One region of the Priestia sp. 53B2 genome, then DNA from elsewhere that is predicted to be linked to it. Evidence: riboswitches for the same ligand, from Rfam matches in the RefSeq annotation. Region 1 holds a riboswitch; each other region holds the start of a gene.
The links. Region 1 has a riboswitch for lysine ahead of ACN6NE_RS24800 (amino acid permease). Riboswitches for the same ligand answer to the same signal wherever they lie in the genome.
Positions count from the first base shown of each region.

Region 2: linked by a shared signal. The riboswitch ahead of lysA (diaminopimelate decarboxylase) and the one ahead of ACN6NE_RS24800 (amino acid permease) in region 1 are both predicted to bind lysine.
Region 3: linked by a shared signal. The riboswitch ahead of ACN6NE_RS08225 (aspartate kinase) and the one ahead of ACN6NE_RS24800 (amino acid permease) in region 1 are both predicted to bind lysine.

Region 1 covers NZ_JBLZXA010000030.1:40,375-47,538, forward strand. Annotated here, with positions in the region: gene eutC (ethanolamine ammonia-lyase subunit EutC) at 1-265, opposite strand, end outside; gene ACN6NE_RS24785 (ethanolamine ammonia-lyase subunit EutB) at 280-1,650, opposite strand; gene ACN6NE_RS24790 (ethanolamine ammonia-lyase reactivating factor EutA) at 1,677-3,095, opposite strand; gene thiT (energy-coupled thiamine transporter ThiT) at 3,251-3,829, opposite strand; TPP riboswitch at 3,893-3,993, opposite strand; lysine riboswitch at 4,168-4,352, shown strand; gene ACN6NE_RS24800 (amino acid permease) at 4,455-5,894, shown strand; gene ACN6NE_RS24805 (hypothetical protein) at 5,931-6,299, opposite strand; gene ACN6NE_RS24810 (GNAT family N-acetyltransferase) at 6,403-6,894, opposite strand; gene ACN6NE_RS24815 (cysteine hydrolase family protein) at 6,985-7,164, opposite strand, start outside.
Region 2 covers NZ_JBLZXA010000027.1:509,324-516,487, reverse strand. Annotated here, with positions in the region: gene ACN6NE_RS23140 (PAS domain-containing sensor histidine kinase) at 1-1,074, opposite strand, end outside; gene ACN6NE_RS23135 (YckD family protein) at 1,236-1,550, opposite strand; gene ACN6NE_RS23130 (NAD(P)/FAD-dependent oxidoreductase) at 1,624-2,742, opposite strand; gene ACN6NE_RS23125 (CBO0543 family protein) at 3,078-3,590, shown strand; lysine riboswitch at 3,657-3,839, shown strand; gene lysA (diaminopimelate decarboxylase) at 3,985-5,313, shown strand; gene ACN6NE_RS23115 (dicarboxylate/amino acid:cation symporter) at 5,366-6,628, shown strand; gene ACN6NE_RS23110 (hypothetical protein) at 6,767-6,901, shown strand; gene ACN6NE_RS23105 (hypothetical protein) at 7,059-7,164, shown strand, end outside.
Region 3 covers NZ_JBLZXA010000008.1:936,770-943,933, reverse strand. Annotated here, with positions in the region: gene ACN6NE_RS08245 (electron transfer flavoprotein subunit beta/FixA family protein) at 1-321, shown strand, start outside; gene ACN6NE_RS08240 (electron transfer flavoprotein subunit alpha/FixB family protein) at 355-1,335, shown strand; gene trxA (thioredoxin) at 1,752-2,066, shown strand; gene uvrC (excinuclease ABC subunit UvrC) at 2,291-4,057, shown strand; lysine riboswitch at 4,123-4,300, shown strand; gene ACN6NE_RS08225 (aspartate kinase) at 4,442-5,674, shown strand; gene ACN6NE_RS08220 (YslB family protein) at 5,726-6,253, opposite strand; gene ACN6NE_RS08215 (succinate dehydrogenase cytochrome b558 subunit) at 6,743-7,164, shown strand, end outside.

The sequences.
Region 1 (7,164 bases):
TATCTGCTAATAATCTTCCTTGATCCGGCCGTTTTAAATAATGTTCTTTTGACTCCACGCGTGTATTCACAGAGAAAAGGTTAAACTCAGCTAAAATATCTTCTGAAACTGCTCCATATACAGAATCTACGGCTGCAGCATGATCCGTGCGAAAAGATAAAACGTCTTTTGTTAACGGCCTTGTTCCTGTACGGCCGACACCTATGCGGGCAGGCGTAAATTGTTTAAGTGTTTCCAGCGGATCTCGATTTGACTTTGGTATCATAGTAAGCACCTTCCTTAAATCAAATTCATAAAAATAGTTGGATCTCCAGCTCTTGATGTAAAGCATCCGTTTTCCAAAATACGCTGGTCTTCAAGCCACTTTTGAAATAACGGCGTTGGGGTACGGCCTAACACATTGCGTACGGTTGCGATATCATGATAACTAAGAGACTGGTAGTTTAGCATGCAGTCATCAGCCATGGGCACTCCTATAACAAAGTTCACTCCAGCTGTTCCCAGAAGCATACTTAAATTATCCATGTCATTTTGATCAGCATCCATGTGGTTGGTGTAACATACGTCTACTCCCATAGGCAGGCCATGCATTTTGCCCATAAAATGATCTTCTAACCCAGCTCGTAGAACTTGTTTGCTGTTATATAAATATTCAGGTCCAATAAATCCAACAACTGTATTAACTAAGAAAGGCTTGTAGTGCCGAGCTAATCCGTAGCATCTAGCTTCGAGCGTTACTTGATCAATATTATAGTGAGCTTCTGCTGACAGTTCAGAACCTTGTCCTGTTTCAAAATACCAGCGGTTTGGACCTTTTGCCGTTCCTTTTTCATGAATTAGCGCTGTCGCTTCATCAAGCATAGACAGTGAAATGCCAAATGAATCATTACCGGCTTCTGTGCCCGCTAAACTTTGAAAAATCAAGTCAGCAGATGCTCCTTTTTCGATTGCTCTCATCTGACTCGTCACATGTGATAATACACAGTTTTGAGTAGGAATTGACCATTCGTTGATTATATTTTTTGTTTCATTTAAAAGCGCGTAGATATTATCTGTTGTATCAATAACAGGGTTAATTCCGATAACCGCATCTCCAATTCCATAGCTTAACGCTTCGTATAGAGATGCTCTCATTCCTTTTAAGTTATCTGAAGGATGGTTAGGCTGGGCTCTAGAAGCCAATACTCCTTTTTGGCCGATAGTCGTTTGGCAAGTAGTTTGCACTTCTATTTTGGCAGCTCCTTGAATTAAATCTAAATTGGACATAATTTTAGTAGCTGCCGCAATCATTTCGCTGCTTAATCCTTTGCTAAGTGCAAGAAGGTCTTCTCCGCTATGCTGATCGGATAATATATATTCTCTTAAATCCCCTACTGTCCAATTTTTAATAATGTCGTAAACCGATGAATCAATCTGACTTTCGATTAATGCTGAGACGTTGTCTTCATCTGCGCTGAGCAGCGGGTAATTTCGAATATCAGCAAGTGTGATATCAGCTAGGACTTGCTTTGCTGCCATTCGTTCTTTCATTGACTCAGCGCTAACTCCTGCGAGCTGATCTCCAGAACGCTCTTCGTTTGCTTTGGCCATGATTTCTTTTAAGCTATAAAATGAAAATGTTTCTCCTAACAATCGTGTAGTTTTAAACATCGTTTCCTCCTTGTATATTTAGTAGATTATGATGAAAAAGCGAGCGTTTTAACGGAAACGGAGATCGCTTCTCCAGCTACTGGTAAACCTAGATCAATGTAATCTCCGTGTGTAAAATCAATTTGATCTAAACAAATAATTTCTAACTCTTTCCTCTGTTTAGCTAATGCTTGTCCTAAAGCTTTTGCAATATCTTGCTCGCATAGAACAACTAGGCACTTAGCTCCCTTAAAACAAGCAATAAATTCAGCGCTTATTACTTTTGCTAATTCTTGAAGCATCTTATAGCTGCAGTAAGGAAAATGAGATAAAGCAATAGCAGCGGGGGGATCTTCTGCACTGAAAATAGTTGAAGCCTGCATACATGAAGCTCGAGCTCTTTCTTGAAACAGCTGCGGATTCCATGTCTCCTCTTGCTGAACGGGTATTTCTATAATGGGAATATTTTTTAGTGGCAGCCGCTTCGACCCAATGTATACGGTTGATCCGCTAACTTCTGTATTTTGCATACCAGCCCCAATTACAGTAGCGCGCGTTGTCTCAGCGGCTTGAGATACTTGGATGGATTGAAAATGATATGCTAGAAGCGGACCAACGTCTCCGTGTATGGCCACTTCCTTCACTGTTTTTGGCTTTTGTTTCTTCATCATTGCTCCTACTCCTCCTGAAACCATGATCGTTTCAGGAGGTATAGAAGATCTTGTATGAGGAGAAACGAGCAGCGAGGAACTTTGATTCAGCGCTTTTACATAATTCACGGTTTCTTCAGCTAGTAATTGACAGATAGACGAGAGCTTTTCAAATGTTTCTTTTTCACCTTCTCGCAGTATTAAAGAATTATTTTTTAAAAATTCAGTTAAATAAGGTGAAATGTAGGTTACAAAACCGTCTGAATTCAGACGAATTAACCTTCCCCCCACATGCAGTGTAAACGTTTCTATCACTTTTCCATTTTGACATAAAGCGATGTTAGCAGTTCCTCCCCCTACATCAATATTGGCAATTACTGCATTGGTTTCAGCGGAACGTTGAATTGCTCCTGATCCTTTTGCTGCTAATATTCCTTCCAAGTCAGCGCCGGCTGTTGCAACAACAAAATCCCCAGCATGTTCGGCTAGATAGTGAACGATACTTTCTGCATTTTGCTTTCTAGCCGTTTCTCCTGTAATGATCACAGCGCCTGCCTCCACTTGATCTAAGGAGATTCCTGCATTCTTATACTCTTGTTCTAGTAGTACCGTTAATCTTTGAACATCGATTTCAACATCGTTTAGCATAGGGGTGGTATAGATAGAACTTGCATACGTTACGCGACGATCAATAATTTGACAGCCTGGCAGCGTAAACTGATTTTGTTGATTTGCTATTAACAGCTTGCTTACAATCAGTTTTGTTGTGCTTGTTCCAATATCTAAACCTATGCTCGTTATCCATTTCTGTAGCATGCTATCAATCCCTTATCTCGTTTGAATATGGTGATTATCATAAAACAATTTTTTGAATATTTCACTAACTATGTTATCAAACCTGACACACTTTGTGTAAACAAAGGTGACAAATGACAAAAAAGACTAAATCTTGGTAGATTTAGTCTTTTTGCTTATGATGAGTGTGATTTAGTTACAATCATTCTTGATGCCGATGGAATTAACAATGAAAGAATGACTAAGCAGGCTATTAGTGACCCTACCATTGAAATCCCGTTCATTGAAAAAGAATACCATAGAGCGGACATGCCCTTTGGCGCGTATGATCCCCAGAAAATAATACCCGCAATAAAGTGCCAGAAATACCGTGCGAAGCTGCCGATAACAAGGGATAAAACAATCAAAACAAAAGCTTTTGATCTGTTATTGTTAGCTAAATTTATTTTAATAGATTGCGAAAAAATACCTCCAAAACCTATAAAAGCAAAAGCCACAATATATTCAATAAACGTTTGTAGCGCTGTTAAAATATAAGCCGTTCCTGTTGCCAACTGCAGCAGCCCCCATAATAGACCAGATAGAGCTCCGCCTTTTACTCCCCAGCGAAAGCACATAATAAAAATGGGCACCATGGAGAACGAAATACTCACAGCCGTTGCAATCTTAATGGAAGGCAAAAGATCAAGTAGAAGTGCCAATGCTGCAAAAATGGCTATTTCAATTTTAGCCTGTAAAGGTAATGCTTTATTCACGTTTCTCACTCCTGTTTTTTGAATCATTCATATCAAACGGTTTACACAGGAGTAAGCAAATATATGCTACTATTTCCACATTCCTACGCTAGCGTTAACTAACAGGTTCGAAGGGTCTGAACAATTTGTTCACTCTCAGCACGGCGGCTCCCCCTGTGGTACGTTCGGATATTTATGTAGTATTATGACAACATTCATTATACCATATGTAACAAAATAGATTCGAGAGGTTTCAAAGATGTTTCTATTTTCTGAATCTATTTTTTATAATGACAATCGTTTTAGTATTTGGTATACTTCTTTTATGTCAAATGAATATAAAAAACCCTCATCCTAATCGATGAGGTAGAGGTCGCAGTTTTTAATAGTAAAGCAACGGAAATGCAGAGAACATTGAGGATGTTGCTTGAAAGGAAAAATTGCCGAAGTTTAGATCACTTCTCGGTTGATTTAAGCTGGGGCTGTCTCCGAACAGGAACAGAACTGTCACATCATGCAAGTGATGTGAAGAGCTATCTTCACGGAAGGCTGACGCGGTTTTCAGATTTAAAAGCGCGCACATATACTGCGGGCTTTTTTTATGTTATCCCGTCTCTTTCCGTACATTCGAAAGGAGTATTTATCTATGCAAGAGCAGCAAGAATTAAAACGTGGGTTGAAATCTCGCCACTTAACGATGATTTCATTAGGAGGAGCCATTGGAACAGGCTTATTCCTAGCAAGTGGTGGAGCAATTCACACAGCAGGACCAGGGGGAGCGCTTTTAGCTTACGCTATCATTGGTGTCATGGTTTACTTTTTGATGACCAGCCTGGCGGAGCTCGCAGCTTATATGCCTGAAGCTGGTTCGTTTAGTACGTATGCGTCTCGGTTTGTAGATCCATCCTTTGGTTTCGCTCTCGGCTGGAACTATTGGTATAACTGGGCTATTACGATTGCAGCTGAATTATCCGCTGGAGCCCTTATTATGAAATTTTGGTTCCCAAACTCTTCTTCTATTTTATGGAGTGCCCTGTTTTTATTAATTATGTTTGGGCTTAACTACCTTTCTGTAAAAGGATTTGGTGAATCTGAATTTTGGTTTTCGTTAATTAAAGTAGTAACGGTTATCATCTTTTTAGTTATTGGTATTATGATGATTTTTGGTATCTTTAACAATGAAGCACCAGGTTTTAAAAACTTCACGCTTGGTGATGGACCCATTCACGGTGGATTCTTTACTGTCCTAGGTATTTTTATGGCTGCTGGTTTTTCATTCCAAGGAACAGAGTTGCTTGGAGTCGCAGCTGGAGAAAGTGAAGATCCGGAAAAAACGGTTCCTCGCGCAGTTAAACAAGTCTTCTGGCGCATCTTGTTATTTTATATTTTAGCTATTTTTGTTATTGGGATGCTTATTCCATACACAGCGGATTCATTAGCAAGTGATGATGTGCGGGTAAGTCCGTTTACTCTAATATTCGAACGATCAGGTCTGGCGTTTGCAGCATCGGCTATCAATGCCGTTATTTTAACAGCCGTTTTATCTGCTGGTAACTCAGGTATGTATGCTTCTACGCGTATGCTGTGGAACTTAGCGAAAGATGGAAAAGCACCAAGGTTCTTAGCAAAAGTAAATAAACGAGGCGTTCCGGTTAATGCTTTAATCGCAACGGCACTTGTCGGTACACTTGCATTTGGTGCTTCATTTTTTGGAGACGGTGCAGTATACACGTGGTTACTTAACGCTTCTGGTATGTCTGGTTTTATTGCTTGGTTAGGAATTGCAATCAGCCACTATCGTTTTAGAAGAGCATTTGTTGCCCAAGGTCATGATTTGAGCGAACTTCCATATCACGCAAAACTTTTCCCGTTTGGTCCTATCTTTGCCTTTATTTTATGTGCTGTTGTTATTTTAGGTCAAAACTATTCGGCGTTTATGGGTGATTCGATTGACTGGTACGGTGTACTTGTTTCTTATATCGGACTTCCTTTATTCTTAATTGTTTGGTTAGGATACAAATGGACGAAAAAGTCAAAACTTATTCCGTTAAAAGAATGCCAAGTAACAGTGAAAAAATACGAATAAAAAAAGCTCTCTATTCAAAAGAATAGAGAGCTTTTTTTATGTGATCTGATCAGCAAAATGAAGAGATATATATGCGGGCTGATTTTTCATAACAAGCATATAACCTTTGAGGGGACGATTACAGTAATCAGCAGCTTCTATATAATAAATATGCTGAATTAACCTGCTTAAATGGGTTACAAAAGATGGAAGTTGATGAGTAGGAATGCTTTGAATGTAGTCTATGATTTCTTGTTTAGTTTGAAGGCCCGAATGGGTACATTCTAACAGATGAAAAAGCGGATCTGCTGCTATAGTAGATAGTTCAGAGTTGTGTTTGATTCTATTCAGCTGGATATGCAGTTCGTTTTTGGACCATCTTTTTGGAATAGCTCTTAGATGCTGATATTGAAAATGTGTATTCATGATAGCTAACACCTTTCGTATTAAAATAATAAAACGACTTATTATTTTAATAACCTTTACACATGAAACTAAAACGTTACAATGTGTAAAGGTGTCATACATCTTATAAAATAAGCTGATAAAAAAGCACATCTTGCCACTGATTAAATTTCCAGCCTACTTCTTTAAATTCTCCGCAAAATGTAAAATTAAATTGCTCATGCATTTTGACACTGATATCATTCCCTTTTGTAATCCCTGAAATGACAACGTGGTGGTTGAGTTCTTTAGCTAATTCCAAAATACACTTCATAAGCTGTTTTCCAATGCCATGCCCCTGCTGGTTTTTATCAATATAAATCGATAGCTCTACCGTTTGAATGTACGCTTCTTTATCTCGATAAGAAGAAAGCGAAGCATAGCCCGCTACTACCCCATCTTTTTCCGCAACAATAAGCGGAAAAAGTTCATTGCTAATGTGATTATCAAACCAGCTCCTTCTTTGCTCTACTGTTACAGGCGTTAAATCAAAAGTAGCAGCACTTGCTTGAACAGACTGGTTATAAATTTCAACAAGCATAGGTAAATCTTCTTCTTTAGCATAACGAATGATCATATGTACAAACTCCTTATAGTATAGAATTATCTTTATTTTACTTCTTTTAATAAACATAATCTACATAAAAAACCGATGTGCACATGCACATCAGTTATGATTTTGAGCATATTGAAAGGTTTGAAGAACTTGAAGTGTCTCTTTTGTAGAAACGACCGTTGCAAACTCCTCATGCAAAGAAGACAGTGCGAATGTATGTACATCTTCTGCAGGAAGCCTTGTTTTTCCATCGTAGGACATACAATCAAAGCAAGCTGTTGCATCGTTTAC
Region 2 (7,164 bases), on a different contig from region 1:
GGATTCACGCAGCAATTTTTCAGTTTTTTTACGTTCTGTAATATCACGAAACAAAACTTGAATGGCCTGCTTTCCCATATAGGGAATAGGAAAGGCAATGGTTTCGGCGTCAATCGTATGACCGTCTTTATGAATAAACTTTTCTTCCTGTAGGTCTACAGATTTATTTTCTTTTTTCATTCGATAAATTCGCTGTTTTACCACATCATAGTAATCAGGGTGAACAAACTGATAAACACAAGCTCCTAATACGTCTTGAGGACTTTTGTATCCTAGCGCTTTGGCTCCTGCAGGGTTGATGTAATCAATTTTCCCTTCACTATGAACGATAATCGCTTCCGGCGATAACTCAATCAAGCTTCGGTAGCGTTCTTCGCTTTCTTTTAAAGCCGTTTCAGCCTGCTTGCGTGATGTTATATCTCGATAGACAAAAGCAATGCATAGCGGCCAATCATTCATATTTTCAACGCGGAATAGTGTGACGCTTACATTAATTAAATGACCGTCTTTATGCTGTCTGACCGTCTCAAATTCCGTTTTCGATTCACCTGATTGAATGGTCTTATGAAGTTCGCACACTGGCTCCTTTAAAAACGAAGGTATAATCGGAAGAGGTTTTTGATAAATTTCTTCAAACGTCCAGCCAAATGTATTCTCAAACGCAGGGTTCACTTGAAGCGTTTTACCTTCTAAGTCAACGACAGCAACAGCATCTGCGTTATGATAAATAAAAGGCTGAATCTGTTCTTTTTTCTCCTGATAACTAGTTATATTCACGCAATGTCCCATAATTTCAGGCTTTTCTGTGTAAGATAAAGGGGTTAAGTTTACTACATAGCGTTTATCATTTATTTGAAGCTCGTACATAAGCTTTTTCTTTTTATTTAGTGCTTCGAAAAAATGCTCATACGAGACCCATTCTTCTAGAGGTATTTTTTGCTCATGAACGCTTTCACCTTTATACATACTGTAAACAAGATGGTCATCTTGTTGTTTGTAAGCAAATATGATTCCTAGCGCCTCAGCTGAATGATTTTCTGCATGTAATCGGACTATTTTTTTATTTTCGTTCATCGTTCATATTTACCTACCCCTCACTAGCATCTTTCCTACTCGTTCTCATTCTCTTAATTTTACATGAGGATTTTAGAATTTACTAGATAAAGAAGCGGATATTTTCCATTCATTCACATAAAAAAAACGCCTGTAAAGGCGCTTTTTTATGTGAATATGAATTACTTTGAATGATGCATTTTATGACAGTGTCGCTTCGGCACAAAACCATTTTTCTCCATATGTTGATAGCGATTTTCCATATGTGAAGAAATGTTTTGACTCTCCGTTTTGCTTAGCACGCCGTACTCCACATATTTTGAAAGTATTTCTTTCTTTTTTGCGAGCATTTCTTTGTACAGCACGGACAGTTCCTGCTTTTGCTGAGACGTCAGCTGCACGTCTTTTGTTTCTGGCTGAGGATTGTTTTCTGCTAATACAGGCGTCGCGCTCATAAATAAAAAAGCTGCTGCTGCACTTATCATAATCTTTCGCAAACAATCTACTTCCTTTCATCATATAGTAGTTATAGTTTGCGAACTTCTATTTGTTTTCATTCATTCTGTTTGCTTAAGACTCGATAGCTCCTCTTACATCATAGTCGCTAAGATCAATTTCCATTTCCATTTCAAGTGCTAATTTAGCAAGCTCTGAACCAAGGTAAGGACCCGACGTTAAACCTGAAGCTCCGAGACCATTCGCTACGAGTATTCCTTCGTAAGCCGGAAGAGCCCCAATGACTGGCAAGAAGCCTGGAGTAAATGGTCGAAACCCTACCCTTGTTTCTAAGACTGTGCTTTCTGTTAAGCCGGGAGCAATTGATAAGGCCTTTGAAAAAATCTCATGAAGCCCCCCAGCAGTTACTCTCAAGTCATAACCCGTGTCGTTTTCATGTGTTGCTCCAATGACAATTTGACCTTGTTCGAATGAAAGAATATATTGGTCGCTTGGAGGCATCACAACGGGCCAGTCTTTTGTATCTAAATCAGGGAGATGCAAGTGGACAATTTGCGCTTTTTGAAAGCTTGCTAAAAATTTCACTCCAAGAGGCTCTAGTAATTGATTTGCCCACGCTCCTGCTGTTACGATTGTTGTACTTGCTAGAAGGGTTTGTCCATTTACGGCAACGCCCGTTACTTGATTATTTTCATAAAGTAGTTCTGCGTTTCCTTCTATTATTTTTGCACCGTTTTTCTTCGCTGCATTCACAAGTGCGTTTCGAAGAGCTCTCCCGTTAACGCGAGCGGCTCCACTAATATGAACTGAACTGTATTCTTCCGAAAGAACCGGAAACAAAGCCTGTGTTTCTTTAGCGGATAAACGTGTAATCTCGCCTATTTCAGGAGCTTCTTCCCGACGCTTATATGCTCTTTCTTCCATTTTTGCAAGCTTTTGTTCCTCAGTATGTAAGCTAATTGCTCCTACTCGCTTATATCCCGTATCCGTTTCTCCATCTTCTTCTAATTGCTGAATTAATGTTTGATAGTACTTGGCGCCGCCTTTTGCTAAGCGGTACCATGCTTTATTTCGACGCTGCGAAAGCCATGGACAAACAATCCCTGCTGCTGCATCAGTAGCTTGACCAGCATCCTTGCGATCTATCAATGTCACATCTGCTCCTGCTTTTGCTAAATGATATGCTGTAGAAGCTCCAAGTATCCCAGCTCCAACTACGATGTATGTTTTCATACCAAAACACCCTTTTCTTTCTTCTAGTATTCTCATGCTATATGTACGCAATTTTAGCATAGCAAAAAAAGAAGTCACATACTAGGCGAAGCTATTTTGAGCTTATTTTTGAGTCTTGCTGACTTTGACATATAGCTCCTTTCATTGTAAACAAAAGCGCAATAAGTTCTTTTACGGAGATTATAGTGAGATGAAGCAAACCACAAATAGTGATCGCGCATATTTAACGCTGCGCTTACCGCTTTTTTATTATGGTTTCTGAATAAAAAAATGAAAGAATAAAACCACTATAATATGTAAATAAAAAGAAGTAACCATTATTTTAAGGAGAGCGTATGCAATCTTCATTTGTATTATTTTTTATCATTCTTGGTTTACTATTTGGCAAGTGGCGAAGGTATCAAGAATACTATCCTACTTTGCTGTTTTGGGTCACGGGGAATTTGCTTTATGAAGTGCTGCTGTTTCATCACCGCGTATGGGTATTTCACCCTGTTGGTATTGATCATCTTTTTCTACCCGATCACCTAATGGTTTCCCTTGGAATAACCTTAATTATTTATCCGTTTGTTATACCGGTTTTTTTAGGAAGGCTGCCGCTGCATGTAAACGGCCGGCTGTGGTGGATTCTTTTGTGGGCGCTTTTATTTACTGTGATTGAGTTCATTGCTTATGTTAATCACAGTATCACTCATCATTATGGATGGTCGCTGCTGTGTTCTTTTCTCTTCAATATTGTCACGTTCTCACTTTTAGTCATTCATCAGAAGACAGCACTGGCTGCTTGGATTCTATCTGGAAGCTTCATAGCTTTCTTATTTATTTTTTTTGATATTCCTATGCCTTAACTTTTCATTGACTAGACGGAGGAAAAGGAAATATAATAGGAATTACATTTAAATATAATTTTCCTCTCTGAGAATAGAGGTGCATGAAATCAAGAGTCACTTATTGGAGACTAATGGAGTCTGTGAAGATAAGTAAAAGGGATTTCGTGCCGAAGTATATAAACATCCATTGTGTTCATATACTGGTTCAGTATTGAATAAATGCTGAGCTGTCACAAACCATTTGGTTTGTGGAGAGCTATTGAAGAGATGTTGATGCCTAGAATGTAATAATACTTTATTATTATGAAACCAAGACGCGTGAACATCACTTCATGGGTCTTTTTTGTGTTTTTCTACTGACCATCAAAGTTCAAAGTTATAGTTGAATGATTTAAATGGAGGGATACGGATTATGTACTTACATGGAACGAGTAAAATTAACAGCAGCAATCATTTAGAAATTGGGCAGTGCGATACGGTCGAACTGAAAAAACAATACGGCACTCCCCTATACATCTACGATCAAGAATTAATTGAAACGAAATGCAAGGCCTTCCATTCAGCCTTTCGAAGAAGCGGATTTTCATATCAAATCGCCTATGCAGGGAAAGCATTTCTTTGTATGGAAATGGCTAGCCTTTTAACGAAGCTTGATATGTCACTAGATGTGGTCTCAGGAGGCGAATTATTTACAGCGCTTGAAGCTGGATATCCAGCTGAACGCATTCATTTTCACGGAAATAATAAAACGATTGAAGAAATGGAAATGGCGCTTGATGCGAATATTGGCTGTTTTGTTGTTGATAACTTTACCGAACTTGAAGTTTTGCATGCCTTAGCAGCTGAGCGCAAACAGAAAGCATCTATTCTTCTGCGTGTTACTCCAGGGATTGAAGCCCATACACATGAGTATATTATGACCGGACAGGAAGACTCCAAGTTTGGATTTGGTCTTTCCAATGACCAAGCCATGAAAGCAGTAAGTTCTGCGTTAGAAAAGCCTTACTACGATCTTTTAGGCATTCATTGTCATATTGGTTCGCAAATTTTTGAAGTAGATGGTTTTTCTCGTGCCATTGATATTTTAACTGATTTCTTATTCAGCATTCGTGATAAAATGGAATTTGAAGTAAAAGTTTTGAACGTAGGTGGTGGTTTTGGTATTCGTTATACCGAAAGCGACTCTCCTCTTCCAGTTGAGTATTATGTAGATGCACTGACAGAAAAGCTAAGCCGCACGTTAACTGAACAGAATTATACCCTTCCAGAAGTCTGGGTTGAGCCTGGAAGAAGCATCGTAGGAGAAGCAGGTACAACGCTTTATACAATTGGATCAACGAAGGAGATTCCAGGTGTACGAAAATACGTAGGAATTGACGGCGGTATGACCGATAATATCCGTCCTGCTCTTTACGATGCAAAACATGAAGCTGTCTTGGCTAATAGAGTGACGGATAAAAAAGATGAAACAGTATCAATTGCGGGTAAATGCTGTGAATCAGGAGATATGCTTATTTGGGATATTGATTTACCGCGCGTTAATCAAGGAGATTTATTAGCAGTGTCCTCTACAGGTGCCTACAACTATTCAATGGCTAGCAATTACAACCGTATTCCGCGCCCTGCTGTTGTATTTGTAAAAAATGGAGAAGCTCGTCTTGCTGTAGAGCGAGAAACATACGAAGATTTGGTGCGTAAAGATGTAAAGCCAGTCGTTACTACGTATGCAATGAGCAAATAATAGCTGTTCTTGCGTAGTAAAGAAGCTATTGGTGTTTGGAGGAAATCTAGCTATGGTTTTAAGTGTATTTAAAACGTACAGATCATCGCTTATTCTGCTTCTCGCTATTTTAATTGGCGGGATAGCAGGATATGCTATTGGACCCGATGTGGCAGTCGTGAAGCCTTTTGGTGATTTGTTTCTTAATTTGATGTTCATGATTATCGTTCCCCTTGTCTTTTTTAGTGTGGCTTCGGCGATTGCAAACATGAACGAAATGAAACGTCTTGGTAAAATTATGCTAGGAATTGCCGTTGTGTTTGTCGCCACTGCTGCTGTTTCAGCCGTTTTAGGCTTTTTAGGCGCATCACTTTACAACCCGCTACATAATGTAGATACTTCTGCCATTAAAGAATTGATGAGTGACAGTGAAAATACAGCTGAAAAAATGACGCTTTTAAATCAGCTTGTTAGCACATTTACTGTACCTGATTTTGTTCAGTTATTTTCGAAAGAGCATATTTTACAATTAATTGTCTTTGCCGTTATTTTCGGTATTGCTACCACAATGGCCGGTGAAAAAGGACAGCCTATGGCGAAATTTCTGACTTCGGGTCAAGAAGTATCGATGAAGGTTGTTAAAATTGTGATGTACTATGCTCCAATTGGTTTAGGATGCTATTTTGCTACTGTAGTAGGAGAACTTGGACCAAAGATCTTACAAGGGTACGCTAGAGCATTTATTCTTTATTTATTAATTGCAATCGTTTACTATTTCGGTTTCTTTACGCTATATGCATGGATTGCTGGCGGTAAAGCAGGAATTAAGCTGTTTTGGAAAAATGCAGCTGCTCCTTCTATCACCGCTATTGCTACCTGTTCTTCTGCTGCATCTATTCCGGTCAATTTAGATGCAACAAAGAAAATGGGTGTGCCGCTGGATATTGCTGAAACGGTGATTCCATTAGGAGCAAACACGCATAAAGATGGTTCTGTTATCGGTGGTATTCTAAAGATTGTTTTCTTATTCAGTTTGTTTGGCAAAGATATGACGTCTGCTACGAGTATTTTGAGCATTTTAGGCGTAGCCTTTTTAGTTGGAGCCGTAATGGGAGCAATCCCTGGAGGCGGTATGATTGGTGAAATGTTAATTATTACAATTTATGGATTTTCACCAGAAGTTCTGCCCATTATTGCGGTCATTTCCACAATTATTGACGCCCCAGCTACGCTTTTAAACAGTACGGGAAATACAGTAACAGCGATGCTTGTTACAAGGTTTACAGAAGGAAAAGACTGGATTAACAAAATTATCACCACCGATAAAGTTGCTTAGTAAAAAAGCAAAGGGAACAGTCTTAGTGACTCTACCTTTGCTTTTTTCGTGTGCAGTAATATCGATAGCAGTGTATAAAATCTGTAAATACGCACATTCTATAGGTATGTTTCATAACCGGACTGGAGGTGTCGTCTAATGAGTAACGCTGCAGGAGGTTCAAAGAAGAATCAACCGAATGATGCGAATCACGTAAGCGCAGAAACAAAAGCTCATCAAAAACGTCTCACTGAGCAAAACAAACAAGAGCATCAAGCTGAAGAGCGCAAATAAAATTACGTCCAAGAACGTTTGGCACAGGCCCTGCGTTCTTGGACGTAATTTTATTTTTAGAGGGAGCTTTATTACGCCGCTCGTTATAGGTCTATCGCACAACCTCCTTACAAACTTTTACATATTCTATTAATAGATTTGTAAAAGGAGGAATAATATGATATTTTCTTGGCTAGAGATTACAGCCGCAGCCTTTGGACTTTCAGTTATTTTGATAAGTTTTGCATTTTTGCCCGAACGTACATGCAAAAATCTTTATATCC
Region 3 (7,164 bases), on a different contig from region 1:
AAAGTGACTGTTGTACGCGATGTGGAAGGTGATTCAGAGGTTATCGAAACGTCGCTTCCACTTTTAGTAACAGCTCAGCAGGGACTGAACGAACCTCGCTATCCATCTCTTCCAGGGATTATGAAAGCGAAGAAGAAACCGTTGGTTGAAGTGGAATTGGATGATTTAGATTTAGAAGAAGATGATGTAGAAGCAAAAACAAAGACAATTGAAATTTATTTGCCTCCGAAAAAAGACGCAGGGCGCGTATTACAAGGAGATATAAAAGATCAAGTGACAGAACTGGTCAATTTACTGCATAAGGAAGCAAAAGTCATTTAATAAGTCAAAAGTCAAAACAATGGGGGTATTGCAATGGGACGCAAAGTGTTAGTTCTAGGAGAAGCACGTGATGGGGGATTACGAAACGTATCGTTTGAAGCGATTTCCGCAGCGTCTACTGTAGCTGACGGCGGGGAAATTGTTGCAGCGTTAGTAGGAAAGGACGTAAAAGCTTTAAGTGAAGAGCTTATTGCGTACGGAGCGAATAAAGTTGTTGTGACGGAGCATGAAGATTTAGCTGCTTACACATCAGATGGTTATGCTCAGGCGTTATTAGCCATCATTGAAAGTGAACAGCCTGAAGCTATCGTATTTGGCCATACGGCTCTTGGCAAAGACCTAGCGCCAAAACTGGCAGCTCGCTTAGACAAAGGACTTATCTCCGATGTGACGGATGTAGAAGTTGGAGGGGGTCAAGTAGTCTTCACCCGCCCAATTTATTCTGGTAAAGCATTTGAAAAGAAAATCATGACCGATGCTTTTACGTTTGTCACGATTCGTCCAAATAATATTTCACCGCTTGCAAAAGAAGAGGGACGTACAGGCGATGTAGAGGATTTAAATGTTGAAATCAAAAACCTGCGTACAGTTGTAAAAGAAGTTGTACGGAAAGCAACGCAAGGGGTTGATTTATCCGAAGCAAAAGTCGTGATTGCAGGTGGTCGAGGTGTAAAAAGCACGGAAGGCTTTGGACCTCTCCAAGAACTAGCGGACGTGTTAAATGGAGCTGTTGGGGCATCTCGCGGAGCGTGCGATGCAGATTACTGCGACTATTCTCTTCAGATCGGTCAGACGGGCAAAGTAGTCACACCAGATTTATACATTGCCTGCGGAATCTCAGGAGCCATTCAGCATTTGGCCGGCATGTCAAATTCAAAAATTATTGTTGCCATTAACAAAGATCCTGAGGCGAATATTTTTAAAGTAGCTGATTACGGAATCGTTGGAGATTTATTTGAAGTGGTGCCTCTGCTAACGGAAGAATTTAAAAAGCTGAAAGTACAGTCTGCGTAAGAGGCTGGGACAAAAGTATTTTAGACGAAGTGAAAAACGAACCATTGATCAAGATGTTTGATTAGTGGTTCGTTTTTTTGTTAGGATAAACGTAGCTTTCATGTGTGTGGGTCTTTCTAGCAGTTGATTGGAGGGCAAGGCGAAGACTCCTGCAGAAAGCGAATTCTTGCACAGAAATCAACTGCGGTGTCACAAGCGGTTCAGCCCTTGTATTTGTTCGTCTTTAGACGGGATTCATTTCGTTATGTCTCAACCTCATGGAAAACAAAATTTTCTACGTATGTTTTTATGTGAATTGTACAAACTAGAGCGGAGAATAAACAGTATAAATGTAAGCAAAAAGTTAGCAAACCTTATTTGAAGGTGATATACTGTGAGTAGAATTTGGATATTGCATATATTTAGGAGGAATTAAAATGGCTATTGCACATGCTACAGATAAAAACTTTACAGATGAAATTAAATCAGGCCTAGTGCTTGTTGACTTTTGGGCACCATGGTGTGGCCCTTGTAAAATGATTGCTCCAGTTCTTGAAGAAATCGATGGCGAACTTAACGATAAAGTTAAAATCGTGAAAGTAGACGTTGATGAAAACCAAGAAACGGCTGGAAAATTTGGTGTTATGAGTATCCCAACTTTAGTATTATTTAAAGATGGAGAGAAAGTTGACCAAGTAGTTGGTTTCCAACCAAAAGAAGCATTAACAGAATTAATTAATAAACACGCGTAAGTCAAAACCTAGCTCAGGCTAGGTTTTTTCTTTTTCTCCACTTTTTCTCTTTTGGGAATACTTTTATTTAGCGAATATGCGTTCGTTTGTTTTATACTAGATGTAAGGAACACCGCCATAAATCAGGCTTATGTGCATGTATTGTAAGGCAGGAAAGAATGTAGGTTACGCTTCATAAGCGAATGTATAGATGGACAGAGTAAGAGAAGAGGAAGGAGAAAAATATGAACGATTATTTAAAAGAAAAGCTGGCTATTTTACCGGATCAGCCCGGCTGTTACTTGATGAAAGATAAATATGGAACGGTCATTTACGTAGGAAAAGCAAAAGTATTAAAAAATCGAGTGCGCTCCTACTTTACCGGATCTCATGACGGAAAGACGCTTCGACTTGTAAACGACATTGTCGATTTTGAATATATCGTCACATCTTCTAATTTAGAAGCACTTATTTTAGAAATGAATTTAATTAAAAAGCATGATCCAAAATACAATATCATGCTTAAAGATGATAAGGGTTATCCCTTTATTAAGATTACAGCTGAAAAACAGCCCCGACTTGTTATTACAAGAAAAATAAAAAAAGATAAAGGGAAATACTTCGGTCCTTATCCTAACGTTCAAGCTGCAAATGAAACAAAGCGGCTTCTTGATCGCATTTATCCATTAAGAAAGTGCTCTACCATGCCAGACAGGCCTTGTTTGTATTACCATATCGGGCAATGTCTAGCTCCTTGCGTAAAAGAAGTAAAAGAAGAGCAAAACAAACAAATTATTGAAAATATCACGCGGTTTTTAAATGGTGGATATGAGCATGTCAAAACAGAGTTAACTGAAAAAATGTTAAAAGCTTCAGAAGAACTTGACTTTGAACGGGCTAAAGAATATCGAGATCAAATTGCTCATATCGAAGCGACAATGGAAAAGCAAAAAGTAACGTTTAATGATTTTGTTAATCGAGATGTGTTTGGCTATTCTTATGATAAGGGCTGGATGTGTGTTCAAGTTTTCTTTATTCGCCAAGGGAAATTAATTGAGCGAGAAGTTTCTATGTTTCCTTTTTATAAAGAGCCAGAAGAAGATTTCTTAACTTTTATCGGTCAGTTTTATGCCAAAAATATTAAGCCAAAAGAAGTGATGGTTCCAGCAACGATTGATGCAGAGTTGGCTGAGAAATTAGTAGAAGTAGAGGTTCAGCATCCAAAGCGAGGCAAAAAGAAAGAATTAGTAGAACTTGCGTGTAAAAATGCAAAAATTGCGCTCGGTGAAAAATTCTATTTAATTGAACGAGATGAAGAGCGCACGGTTGGCGCAGTTGAACGGTTAGGAGAAGAGCTTGGAATTGCCGCTCCTTATCGGATTGAAGCATTTGATAATTCAAATATTCAAGGAACAGACCCAGTTTCTGCGATGATTGTTTTTGTTGATGGGAAACCGGAAAAGAAAGAATATCGCAAATATAAAATTAAGACCGTAAAGGGACCAGATGATTACAGTTCCATGAGAGAAGTAGTTCGCAGACGGTATTCCAGAGCGTTAAAAGAAGGTCTTCCGCTTCCAGATTTAATTGTTGTAGATGGAGGCAAAGGGCATTTAGCTGCAGTACAGGACGTTCTCGAAAATGAATTGGGACTTTTAGTGCCTACAGCAGGTCTTGTCAAAGATGATAAGCACAGAACCTCCAACCTGATGATTGGTGAGCCTCCTCAAATCATACCGCTTGAACGCAATAGTCAAGAATTTTATTTGCTTCAGCGAATTCAAGATGAAGTTCACCGCTTTGCGATTACCTTCCACCGTCAAGTGCGCTCTAAGTCCGCTTTTCAGTCCGTTCTGGACGACATTCCGGGAGTGGGAGAAAAGCGTAAAAAAGCTTTGTTAAAGTATTTTGGTTCGGTGAAAAAATTGAAAGAAGCAACGGTTGAAGATATTCGGAATTCAGGTGTTCCTCAAAACATTGCTGAAAAAATTTATGAAACATTGCAAAAATAGTCTTGAAATAATAGAAAATATTTGATAAGCTATTAACTAATTTCATACGACACTTCATCAAATGAAGTGAAGATAGAGGTGCAAATTTAATCAGTACGTATCAGGAAGGGTATGAGCTCTTATGAATGATGCGGAAAGGGAAATTTGCCGAAGTGAACATTACCTCATAGTAATGATTGCTGGTTCTGCGTTGAATAAACGTAGGATTGTCAAGATGTAGATTCTTGGAGAGCTATCTCACGGCAGTGGACGGTTATGTTTTATAATTTTCGTTCGTTAAGCAATGAGAGCTCATCTCATTGCTTTTTTTATTGTCTGAGTAAAAAAAATTAGCTTCTCATCATCCTGCATATGCAAATTTATTGAAAAGGAATGAACAAAATTATGGCATTAATCGTTCAAAAATTTGGTGGAACATCTGTTGGTTCTGTTGAACGTATCCAACATGTAGCAAACCGTGTTATCCAAGAAGTAGAGCGCGGTAACCAAGTAGTTGTTGTTGTATCGGCAATGGGCAAAACTACAGATGCACTGGTGAAATTAGCAAGTGATATTACGGGCAGTCCAAGCAAACGCGAAATGGATATGCTTCTTACAACTGGAGAACAAGTAACGATTTCCCTGTTAACAATGGCTCTTCAATGCAAAGGGCATGAAGCAACTTCGCTAACAGGTTGGCAAGCTGGTATTCAGACGGAAGCAGTTCACAGCAATGCACGAATCCAGCACATTGACACGACTCTTATTCAAAGCCAATTAGATAGAGGTCGAATCGTAGTAGTAGCTGGATTCCAAGGCTGTTCAGAAGATGGAAGCATTACAACATTAGGTCGAGGCGGCTCTGACACGACGGCAGTAGCTCTTGCCGCAGCATTAAAAGCTGCAAAATGTGATATTTATACAGACGTAACAGGAGTGTTTACGACAGATCCGCGCTATGTAGAAGATGCTCGTAAGCTTCACTCTATTTCATATGACGAAATGTTAGAATTAGCCAATTTGGGAGCAGGGGTGCTGCATCCGCGCGCTGTTGAGTTTGCAAAAAATTATCAGGTACCGCTAGAAGTGCGTTCAAGCTTAGAAAATGAGAATGGAACGATTGTTGAGGAGGAAGTTTCAATGGAACAAAACTTAGTCGTAAGAGGAATTGCGTTTGAAGATAATATTTCACGGGTGACAATTGAAGGGTTAAACAACGAGTTGCAAACTCTTTCTACTATTTTTACAGCATTAGCAAAAGAACAGTTAAATGTGGACATTATTATTCAAAACGTAACGGCTAATAATCGTCTCTCTATCTCATTTTCTATTAAAACCGTAGACGTAGACGCCGCTCTTGCCGTCTTAAAAGAGTATAAATCTACTTTAGGATATACGCGTATTGAACATGAAAGCGGTCTGGCTAAAGTATCAATTGTCGGCTCTGGCATGATTTCTAATCCAGGCGTTGCAGCCGAAATGTTTGAAGTGCTGGCAGGAGAGAAAATTGAAGTGAAGATGGTCAGCACGTCTGAAATTAAAGTATCTACAGTTGTACCGCACGCTGATATGGTAAAAGCTGTTGAGACGCTTCACGTAGCATTTGAATTAGAAGAGCAGCAAGCAGTGCAAGTATAAAGAAGAGAAAAAAGACGTGGTATCTCCACGTCTTTTATATATACGTATTTCCTACTTTTTATAACGCTCCGCGCGTGTTTCGGTAGGTAAGATATCTTTTCGGTCCCACTGCACGGAAATCAGCACTTTTCCGTTCTTTTCTTTATGTGTTAGGTAGGCTTCTGTTAGGCAGTTGTTTTGACGCTGAATCTGTTCAGCCACAAATCCTGACTCAAGATGAAACGAACAAGTTTCCTGCTGAAATCTTTTGCTGACCACATCACCTGATAACTCAAGCTCTAGTGAATATTTATCTTTTTTTGCGAGCGTCAGTGTTCCCCAGGAAGCTGCTTTAAAAAAAGCGACGATTTCATCCATTGTATTTAACGGGTATTTCCGCGCAAGGTGTTTTCCTGCCCAGTATGAAATGGTATTCGTTTCGTCTCCAAGAAGCTCTGGAATTAACACGTCACGCAAAAGGCTGTATCCGAAATATGAAACGTGATCAAGAGTTCTCTCTGTTTCAGCTGTGACATTAGGTTCTGATGTTTCCATCGTCTCTTCAAGTTCTTGCTGTGATTCTGTTTGTAAATTGCTCATGCTTTCCCCTCTTTCTTTACTACTATTATATACAAATCTAAAAAACCTCTCACGCATTTTTTTAATAAAATGTAAGAGGATCTTTATTATGGTAAAAAGAGTTAGATGTAAAGATAAAAAATCCATAATATACCTTTTAAAAGGGTACTTTTACCTGTGTAAATGTTTTGTGAACTTGTTTACAATAAAAGTATAAAGTAAACGCTTACTTAGTTGTGGCAAGCAATATTATAATAGAAAGAAAAAATCTGTAACATCAATATAGTAAGCGTTAACAAATATAAAATTTTATAAATTTATATTTTATAGAAGATTTAAATATCTTGCCTTGACGCTCTTAATCGATGGGAGTAAAATTAACCTGTCACATACTTTATTAGGAAATGCAAAGGTTTTCATTTCCTCTATTCACGATTAATCTATTTGTCTAGTGGGAGTAAGAAAGTTCTTCACAAACTATGTTCATTTAACTAAGGGGGGTCTACGCAGATGGCGGCAAACAGAGAGTTTCAATATCGGAGAATCCATTCATTACTTGGGGTAATACCAATCGGGATTTTCTTAACACAGCATTTAGTTGTGAATCATTTCGCGACAAAGGGAGAAGAATCATTTAATCAAGCAGCTCACTTCATGGAGAGCTTACCTTTCCGCTATGCTCTAGAAATTTTCATTATTTTCTTACCAATCGTTTTTCACGCAATATACGGTCTTTACATTGCATTCACTGCTAAAACAAACGTTAACAACTATGGGTTTTTCCGTAACTGGATGTTTATCCTTCAGCGTGTTTCAGGTGTAATCACACTTATCTTCATCACATGGCACGTATGGGAAACCAGAATACAAGCTGCGCTTGGAAAAGAAGTAGATTTTCAAATGATGGAACGAATTTTAAGCAACCCGGCAAT